DNA from 3 places in the Rhizobium sp. NPDC092011 genome. Region 1 is predicted to be linked to each of the others. Evidence: predicted binding sites of a transcription regulator. Region 1 holds the regulator's gene; each other region holds the start of a gene.
What was found. The regulator PhoB, encoded in region 1, activates phosphate uptake and scavenging genes when phosphate is short. The targets are predictions, from matches to a motif close to TGTCATNNANCTGTCAT.
Positions count from the first base shown of each region.

Region 2: the regulator PhoB is predicted to act here: its motif matches at 1,183-1,199, upstream of ACIQJ2_RS27275 (DUF1045 domain-containing protein).
Region 3: the regulator PhoB is predicted to act here: its motif matches at 2,083-2,099, upstream of ACIQJ2_RS05765 (Orn/Lys/Arg decarboxylase N-terminal domain-containing protein).

Region 1 is NZ_JBIVSO010000006.1:192,292-195,567, reverse strand. It holds gene ACIQJ2_RS23755 (GcrA family cell cycle regulator) at 398-922, shown strand; gene phoB (phosphate regulon transcriptional regulator PhoB) at 1,090-1,773, opposite strand; gene phoU (phosphate signaling complex protein PhoU) at 1,806-2,519, opposite strand; gene pstB (phosphate ABC transporter ATP-binding protein PstB) at 2,571-3,276, opposite strand, start outside.
Region 2 is NZ_JBIVSO010000009.1:40,320-43,595, reverse strand. It holds gene phnE (phosphonate ABC transporter, permease protein PhnE) at 1-1,159, shown strand, start outside; gene ACIQJ2_RS27275 (DUF1045 domain-containing protein) at 1,348-2,034, shown strand; gene ACIQJ2_RS27270 (alpha-D-ribose 1-methylphosphonate 5-triphosphate diphosphatase) at 2,153-3,276, shown strand, end outside.
Region 3 is NZ_JBIVSO010000001.1:1,256,581-1,259,856, forward strand. It holds gene ACIQJ2_RS05765 (Orn/Lys/Arg decarboxylase N-terminal domain-containing protein) at 1-2,036, opposite strand, end outside; gene ACIQJ2_RS05770 (SDR family oxidoreductase) at 2,264-3,073, opposite strand; gene ACIQJ2_RS05775 (phytanoyl-CoA dioxygenase family protein) at 3,079-3,276, opposite strand, start outside.

The DNA.
Region 1 (3,276 bases):
GGACCAATCGCTTCCGCTTGATGAAACGGGTCCGAAAAAATCAAAAATGCCGCCTTGCGGCGGCCCAGGCACTATTGATGTTTTGCACCGCGATGTCAACAAAACTGGCGATTTAGCAAGTGCGAGAAAACGCTTCAGCGCAAAAGGATTACGTTCGCCACCGCGTATTGCAGAAATGCCACGCCGGGGCAGCAAGTTGGGGAAAACCCCGAAATCGATTCCTCAAGATTCGCGCGACTCTTGTCACGGAGTCAGCCTCACACTAGGTTAAAAACCAATTGCTAGACTGCATGCGGCGGAACTAGTCACCACAATTTTAAAGCGTTTCGTGCCTCGTTCCCATTCGAGGCAATGGTGAAGGATTCTGCCACCGGAAACGCGACAGCGGAGACAGGGCATGAACTGGACAGACGAACGCGTCGAGAAGCTGAAAAAGCTATGGTCCGAAGGGTTGAGCGCCAGCCAGATCGCGGCGCAACTGGGTGGCGTGAGCCGTAATGCCGTCATCGGCAAGGTGCATCGCCTGAACCTTCCCGGCCGAGCGAAGGCGGGTGGCACGGCGACGGCTGCTCGCACGCCGAAGCGCAGCGCCTCGGCGCCGCGGGCCCCGGCTTACACTTCGCGTGTCGCAACCCGCACGGTTACCCGCCAGCAGGGCGCAACCATGCTGAAGGAAGAGATCGAGGTCGATGCGGTCAACGAGATTACCTATCGTCCGGCTTCGAACGTCGTCGTTCCGATCTCTCGTCGCCTCGGCCTGACGGAGCTGACGGAACGCACCTGCAAGTGGCCCGTCGGCGACCCGCTGAAGGACGATTTCCACTTCTGCGGCAACGACAGCCCGGATTCCTCACCATACTGCACCTACCATCAGCGCATGGCGTATCAGCCGGTGAATGAGCGTCGGCGGAACAACGGTTAAGCAATTGCAGGAAAAGTGCGAAGCGGTTTTCCGTCCGGAATTGCGTAAAACAAAAATACCGAGCGACGATCCAAGCATTCAGACAAAGAAACGGGCCCCTCGAGGCCCGTTTTCTGTTTCCGCCGCTATGTTGATGCCTGAGCGCCCCCAACACAAGGATGTGCCGCTCAGGCCTCCATGGAATAGCCCGCGCCGCGAACGGTACGGATGACATCCTGCATATTGGAGAAGTTCAGCGCCTTGCGCAGGCGGCCGACATGAACGTCAACGGTGCGTTCGTCGACATAGATATCGTGCCCCCATACGCCGTCTAGCAGCTGCGAGCGCGAGAAGACGCGGCCCGGCGAGGACATCAGGAATTCCAGCAGGCGGAATTCCGTCGGACCCAGCCGCACTTCACGGCTCTTGCGATGAACGCGATGGGTTTCGCGATCCAGCTCGATATCGCCGCAACGCAGCACCGTGGAGAGAACCTCCGGGCGGGCTCGCCGCAGCATCGCCTTGACGCGAGCCATCAGCTCCGGCGTCGAGAACGGCTTGACGACGTAATCGTCCGCGCCGGTCGAAAGGCCACGCACGCGCTCGCTTTCCTCGCCGCGGGCCGTCAGCATGATGATCGGCAGGCGCTCCGTCTCCGGCCGCATGCGCAGCCGGCGGCAGAGCTCGATACCGGACACGCCGGGGAGCATCCAGTCTAGGATCAGAAGATCGGGGATGCGCTCCTGGAGACGCAACTCGGCTTCATCGCCTCTGAGGATCGTGTCGACCTCGAAGCCTTCGGCCTCGAGATTGTAGCGCAGCAGAACGCTCAGCGCTTCCTCGTCTTCTACAACAGCAACTCTTGGAACCATGCGCCTTTGGTCTCCTTGTCTTCGCTTCCAGATTATTCCGTCACCGCGCCGACGGTGTTGGCGGTATCGTCTTTCGGACGCTCGCCCTCGGGCTGAGCACCGGTCGCCATGTAATAGATCGTCTCGGCAATGTTGGTGGCATGGTCGCCGATGCGCTCGATGTTCTTGGCGCAGAAAAGAAGATGCGTGCAGGTGGTGATGTTGCGCGGATCTTCCATCATGTAGGTCAGCATCTCGCGGAAGAGCGAGGTATACATCGCGTCGATTTCCTCGTCGCGTTCGCGGATCGAGACGGCCTTGTCCGGCGAGCGGGTGGCGTAGACGTCGAGCACTTCCTTGAGCTGGCCGAGCGCCAGTTCGGAAAGATGTTCGATACCGCGAGCAAGGCGGCGCGGAACGCCGGTGCCCTGCACGGCGATGACGCGCTTTGCAGTGTTTTTGCCAAGATCGCCGACGCGCTCCAGATCGGAGGCGATGCGGATGGAACCCATGATCTCACGCAGGTCAGCCGCCATCGGCTGACGACGTGCGATGGTGACGATCGCCTTGTCGCCGACTTCGCGCTCGGCATGGTCGAGAACGACGTCGTCGGAGATGACCTTCTGTGCGAGAGCGGCATCGCTATGAACCAATGCGCGAACGCTGTCGCTGACCATCTGTTCGGCCAGACCGCCCATTTCGGCAATGCGGCGCGTCAGGAACTTCAGGTCTTCGTCATAGGCAGAGAGAATGTGAGTGGAGACCATTTTTCTATCCTCAAGGTGAACTGTGTGAAGGGAGCCGCGCGCCTGACATCATCAACCAAAACGGCCCATGATGTAATCCTGCGTGCGGAAATCGTCGGGATTGGTGAACATCTTATCGGTGTCGTTCTCCTCGACCAGATGGCCGAGATGGAACATTGCGGTGCGTTGCGAAACGCGGGCTGCCTGCTGCATGGAATGCGTCACGATGACGATGGTAAAATTCTCCCGCAGCTCGTGGATGAGGTCTTCGACCTTTGCCGTTGCAATCGGATCCAGCGCCGAGCAGGGTTCGTCCATCAGGATCACTTCCGGGCTGACGGCAACCGCGCGCGCGATGCACAGGCGCTGCTGCTGTCCGCCAGAGAGGCTCGTGCCTGCATCGTGCAGCCGATCCTTCACCTCGCCCCAGAGACCGGCCTTCTGCAGGCTGGTTTCGACGATGTGCTCGAGATCGGCCTTGGACCGATGCAGGCCGTGGATGCGCGGGCCATAGGCGACGTTCTCGTAGATCGATTTCGGAAACGGATTGGGCTTCTGGAAAACCATGCCGACGCGCGCGCGCAGCTCCACTACGTCGATGCTGTTATCGTAGACATCCTGATCGTCGAGCGTGATCTTGCCGGTGATGCGGCATGTCTCGATCGTATCGTTCATGCGGTTGAGGCAACGCAGGAAGGTGGACTTGCCGCAGCCGGACGGGCCGATCAAAGCCGTGACCGTATTGGCGCGAATATTCAGATTGACGTCGAAGAGCGCA
Region 2 (3,276 bases), on a different contig from region 1:
CATCTATCTCAGCCAATGGATCAGCTATGATGTCCAGCCGGAGTTCCGCATCTCCGGCGACAAGATCAGCATCAAATATCCGCGCTTCTCGCCGCTCGGCGACAATCCCAATCCGAACTGGGTGACGACCAATCCCGACGGCAGCATGATCGTTTCGGTGAGCGGCACCAGCCGCACGGTGGAGATCACCAAGACGCAAGCGATCCTGACCGCACATGGCGTGACCATTCCGATCGACATTTCCGGCAATGCCCCGAAAATCGTCGGTTCGCAGCCGGTTCCGAGCTGGATGACCGTCTATGACGACAATATCCTCGCCAATATGGGATTTGCCGGCGATGTCAGCATTTCCACGGATCGGGTGAAGATCCGCAAGCGTTTCCTCGGTTGGGCCAACTTCGTCTTCGACACGCATTCGCCCTTCTTCGACAAGCCGGCGGGCGAAGTCGTCAGCCTGATTGTCTCCGGGCCGCGGCTGGACCCTGATCAATCCAATCTCTCGCTGGCCTTCGACAATATCTGGAACAACGGTGCCTGGCAGCATGGCGACGTCTGGACCAAGCTTTTCCAGACAATCGTGATGGCGTTCCTCGGCACGCTGCTCGGTTCGCTTGCGGCTTTCCCACTTGCCTTCATGGCCGCCCGCAACATCACGCCGAACCGGCTGCTCAACCAGGTACTGAAGCGGCTGTTCGACTTCCTGCGGTCGGTGGACATGCTGATCTGGGCACTCTTCCTGACCCGCGCCTTCGGCCCCGGCCCGCTCGCCGGCAGCGGCGCGATCTTCCTCACGGAAACAGGTACGCTCGGCAAGCTCTATTCCGAAGGTCTCGAGAATATCGACAACAAGCCGCGTGAAGGCGTGAAATCCACGGGCTCGTCGACGATACTGGTGCATCGCTACGGCATCGTGCCGCAGATCGTACCTGTCATCGTCAGCCAGACGCTCTACCAGTGGGAATCGAACGTGCGAGGCGCGACCATCATCGGCGCGGTCGGCGCCGGCGGTATCGGCCTCAAGCTTTGGGAAGCGATGCGCACGAATGCCAACTGGGCCAACGTCGCCTACATGGTGCTGCTGATCCTCATCGTGGTCTTCCTGTTCGACGCCGCATCCAACGCGCTGCGTTCACGTCTGATGGGGACAAGGGTCAAGTAAAAATAGCGAGAAAAATCGCAACGCATCATCATTCTGTCACGGGAATCCGGTAGCGCAGGCCCGGCAAGACCGCAGTGATCGAATCGGATTTAGCCGGATTCGACCAGCTGCGGCCTTACTGCTCTTGCGGTTTGTTGCAAATCACCCAACAGTGCCCCGCGCAGCCGATTTTTCCAAGGAATACAGCCTTGCGCTATGCTCTCTATTTCACGCCGCCCAAAGACGATTCGCTGACGTCGCTTGCCGCCCGCTGGCTGGGCCGCGATGCTTTTTCCAATGAGATTTTTTCCGACAAGGCGATGGGCCCGTTGCCGGAAGACCATGCCGAACTGACCGCCGATCCGCGCCGCTACGGCTTCCATGCCACGCTGAAGGCGCCCTTCGAGCTCGCCTCATCAGTGAATGAGCGCGATCTGCTCGAGGTCGCCGCCGACTTCGCCTCGCGCACCAAGGCCTTCACCATTCCGGAGCTGGTGCTCGGCCAGCTCGGCCCGTTCTTCGCGCTCGTGCCGGGTTCGCTCTACCAGCCGCTGCAGGATTTCGCCTTCAGTGTCGTCAAGACCTTCGAGCCGTTCCGCGCCCCGCTGTCCGACCATGACATCGCACGACGCAAGCCGGAAGAACTGACGGAGCCGCAGCGCGCTCACCTGCTGCGCTGGGGCTATCCTTATGTCAACGACGAGTTCCGTTTCCATATGACGCTGACCGGTCCCGTGCCCGCCGCGCGTCAGGCCGACATGCATGAAACCCTGCGCAAGCGCTTTGCCGACCATTCCGGCAAACCACTTGCCATTTCAAGCCTTGCCATCTTCGTCGAAGAAGAGCGTGGGGCGCCCTTTACCGTCCGCTCCTGGCTGCCGCTTGCTGGCGGCTAGAGCATACCCGCTTCAAACACAGTCGCGGGAATGCTCCGTCTCTTTGTTTTCACGCAGTTCCTGACGCAAGACCGCTTCGCACTTTTGCTGGAATTGCTCCAATGATGAAAGACCCGACATGACCAAAGAAACCGTCCTTTCCAACGCCCGCATCGTTCTCGAAGACAGGATCGTCGAAGGCTCGGTGCTGATCCGTGACGGTCGCATCGCCGCCATTTCCGAAGGCAAGTCCGCAATCGGCGAGGATTTCGAGGGTGATTATCTCATCCCCGGCCTGGTCGAGCTGCACACCGACCATCTCGAAGCGCATTACTCCCCGCGTCCGGGCGTTCGCTGGCACAAAACGTCGGCCATCCAGGCTCATGACGCCCAGATCGTCACGTCAGGTATCACGACCGTGTTCGACTGCCTGCGCATGGGCTCGGATGAAGACGGCGGCTTCGAAAAGGGCGAAATGCGCGATATGGCCGACGCCATTCAGGCGGCGCAGCGCGAAGATCGCCTGCGCGCCGACCACCTGATCCATCTGCGCTGCGAAGTCTCCTCCGACAACGTCCTCGATCACTTCCAGGACTTCGAGAAAGATCCTTACGTCCGTCTGGTGTCTTTGATGGACCACGCGCCGGGCCAGCGCCAGTTCCAGACCATGGATCAATATATCTTCTACTACCAGAAGAAGCGCGGCCTGAGCGACGAGGTCTTTGCCCGCTTTGTCGCCAAGCGACAGGAAGAGTCGGCCAAATACGCAACGCCGCACCGCGACGCGATCTCCAAGGTCTGCTCCGAGCGCGGCATCACCGTCGCCAGCCATGACGACGCGACGCTTGCCCATGTCGACGAAGCCATCCACTACGGCGTCCGCCTCGCGGAATTCCCGACCAGCATCGATGCTGCCAAGGCTTCGCATGGCGCCGGCATGAGCGTGCTGATGGGCGCGCCGAACATCGTGCGCGGCAAGTCGCACTCGGGCAATATCGCTGCGCGCGATCTGGCTGAACTCGGCGTGCTGGACGTGCTCTCCTCCGACTACGTACCGCTCAGCCTGCTTCACGCCCCCTTCATCCTCGCCGACGAAGTCGAGGGCATCTCTCTGCCGCAGGCGATCGCCATGGTCACGGCAACGCCGGCAAAGACCGTCAGCCTCGACGATCGCGGGCGTATCGCTGAGGGCCTGCGCGCCGATCTGGTGCGTGTCCGCCGCGATCACGGCGTACCGGTTACGCGCTCCGTCTGGCGCGAAGG
Region 3 (3,276 bases), on a different contig from region 1:
GAAAACTGCAACGTCTGCAGCGCGCTGACATTGGCCTGGCGGAAGAAATTATGCATGTCCGTGCAGAGATCGCGCAGCCTTACGCCTGCGTAGCGGCCCGGTCGGCGGCGATAGAACTCAGGAATAGCCTCTTCCAGCAGGGCGTTGTCGTCATAGAGCTTCTTGAAGGCGACCAGGCCGCTGATCAAAGTGCCGGCCTTGCTGGCCTCAACGCCGGGCGTGAGGAGGAACAGCAGTGAGTTGAGGTCGTTCTTCTCGGCGACGATGCGGTTTTCACGCAGATATTGCGCAACCACCGGGGCAGGAATGCCGTGCTCGGTGTATTTCCCGCTCGCCCGGTCGAAGCCGGGGGTAAGCAGTGTGAGCTTGTTCGGGTCCGTCATCGCGAAGCCCGGTTCCATGCCGGCAAATCCGTGCCACGCAGCGTCGGGCGTCAGATGCCAGAAGGCCGGATTGGTCGCAAGCTGGTCGGTGGCGATGCTCTCCCAAGGTACGTCGTGCACGGCGCCGGCGCTCGAGACATCCGGGATTGCCACGCGATCCGGCACGAAAGGCTCGAAGAACCAGCGACGCTCTGGGCGATGCTCCTTCTCCTCGAATTCGCGGCGCACGGCGCGGATCTTCTTGCGCAGCTCGATGCCGAGACGGATCGTGTCGTCCCAAAGCACTTCGCCCGAGCGGCCCTTCATCATCTGCGCGCCGACGTCGAGCGAGGCAAACAGCGGATAGAAGGGCGAGGTCGAAGCGTGCTGCATGAAGCTTTCGTTGAAGCGTCGATGCTCGACGCGGCGCTTCTGGCCGGTGATGTGCCGGTCCTTCATGTGGATCTGCGAGGCCTGGGAGAAGCTTGCTAGCTGCTTATGGGTGGATTGCGTGGCAATGATACCAGGCGCGTCCGGGCCGAGTTCGGCAAGGCCCATAGCGAACCGACCGGCATAGAGCGGATGAAATTTCATGAAGCCGGCCCAGGCCTCGTCGAACAGGATGTAGTCGCACAGATGACCGATGCGCTTGAGGATCATTTCGGCGTTGTGGATCGTGCCGTCATAGGTGCACTGCTCCACGACGGCGACGCGGAAGGGGCGCTGCTTCTTGTGGGCTTCCGGATCCTTGACCAGCGGGTGAGTGCGGATGCGCTCGCGCAGAGCTTCCTCGTCCATAGCCGCAAAATCCATGGGGCCGATCAAGCCGTAGACATTGCGTCTGGTCGGCAGATAGACCGGGATGCCGCCGGAGATCATCAGTGCGCCATGATGGGCGGCCTTATGATTGTTGCGATCGAACAGCACGAGATCGCCATCGGTGACGAGCGCTGAGAGCGCGACCTTGTTGGACGTGGAGGTGCCGTTCAGGACGAAATAGGTCTTCTCGGCGCCAAAAATCTTGGCCGCCTCTTTCTGCGCCGCGAGCGCCGGACCCTCGTGGGTCAGAAGATCGCCCAGATCGAGCACGGAATTGTCGAGGTCGTCACGAAATACGGCTTCGCCGAGGTGTTCCATGAACACGCGGCCGATCGGGCTGCGGCTATAGAAGATGCCGCCATTGTGCCCGGGGCACGTCCAGAGCTGATTGCCTTCTTCGGCATAATCGACGAGGGCGCCAAAGAACGGCGTCTTCAGCGTCTCGGCATACTGCTTGAGCCGGCTGATCAGGCTTTTGGCGATGAAGGCAGGCGTCTCTTCCGAGAGGAAGACATAGCCATCGATGAAATCGAGCACCTCGACCGGGACATCCTCGAAACGCTTGCGGCGGATCAAAAGGATGATGGGGAATTCGAGACCGCGCCGGCGCATCAGATTGATGAGGGAGGCCGTCTTGCCTTCAAGCCCCTTCTTGCCCCAGTCGACCAGCATGCAGCCGATGGCGGCGTCCGTCTGGACGGCGATCTCCGCGTCTTCGATATTGCGAGCACGTACGACCTCAAAGCCTGAGCGCTCGATCTCCTCCACGATCTGATTGTAGCGGGCGCCCTCCAGATCCTCGCTGTCGAAGGCCGGCGTTGCGAACAGAAAGTTGAAGCGTCTGAAATAATCCATCTCGGTACCCGCATTTAAAACCAGGGACGAGGTGTCGACGTATTTCATGACATGGATGTGACAGACCTTCGGACGCCGGAAACGGCGTCGATGAAAGGAGGACACTCGGGCGGAAGTGGCAGGCAGCGGAATGCCGGCGGCACTTCATGTTTCTCAGGTCTTGCGACGGTCGTCCAAAATTCCTTCTGCGCCTTTCGCCCGTCGAGGCAGCTTCAATCGCAGCCGCCTCACATTGCTTTCTCTGGGTGTGGCGATCCCTCGTAGGCGCCCCAGATAGATTGATCCAGGTTGATGGTGGCACCGGTCATCAGCCCCGATTCCTCCGAGGACAGATAGGCGACTGCGCGGGCAACCTCCGCAGGAGAGACCAGTCGGCCGAATGGCTGTTCGGCCGCAGCCCGCGCCAGCCAATCCTCATCGGCGCCGTGATACTCGCGCTGAATGCGATCCTCGCCGTCGCTCGACATCCAGCCGATGTTGAGGGCGTTGACCCTGATGCGGTTTCTAAGCAGCGCGAAGGCCGTATTCCGGGTCAGGGTGTCAAGCGCCCCCTTGGACGAGCAGTAGGCGCTGATGAAGGGTTGGCCGGCCATCGATGACATGGAGGAAATGTTGACGATGGTGCCTTCTATACCATTGGCGATCATGGCCTTGATCGCATCTTGCATCAGAAAAAACGGCGCCCGCACATTGACGGCGAACATGCGATCGAACAGGTCCGGATCGGTGTCGAGGATGGTGCCGCGATCGGTGATGGCAGCGACATTGATGAGAGCATCGATGCGGCCGAATTTCTCGACCGCTGTCGCGATGACTTTGCGGCAATCCTCCACCTCGCCGAGGTCGGCCGTGACGAATGCGACCGGTATTCCGTAGCGATCGCCGATTTCGCGTGCCTTGGCTTCACCCTTGGCCGTGCTGCGACCGCAGATCGTAAGGCCCGCAGCCCCGCGCTCGGCAAAGAGGCGGGCGACTTCGGCGCCGAGGCCCTGCGTGCCGCCGGTCACGACGGCGAGTTTTCCATCCAGTCTGCTCATGAATTTCAAGCCTCCCTGCGTGCCGCATGGGCGGCGATCAACTCTGCGAACTCTTTGGCACCCATGCCGGCGTCGATAGCATCCATCATGATCCGCGCCTGGGTTTTCGGCGCAAGGCCGCCAACGGGCGGGTCGCTGTCGAGATTTGTGGGAAAGGCATAGCCTTCGGCCGTTGAGGCGATGACGTTGGCAGCTTCCGCACG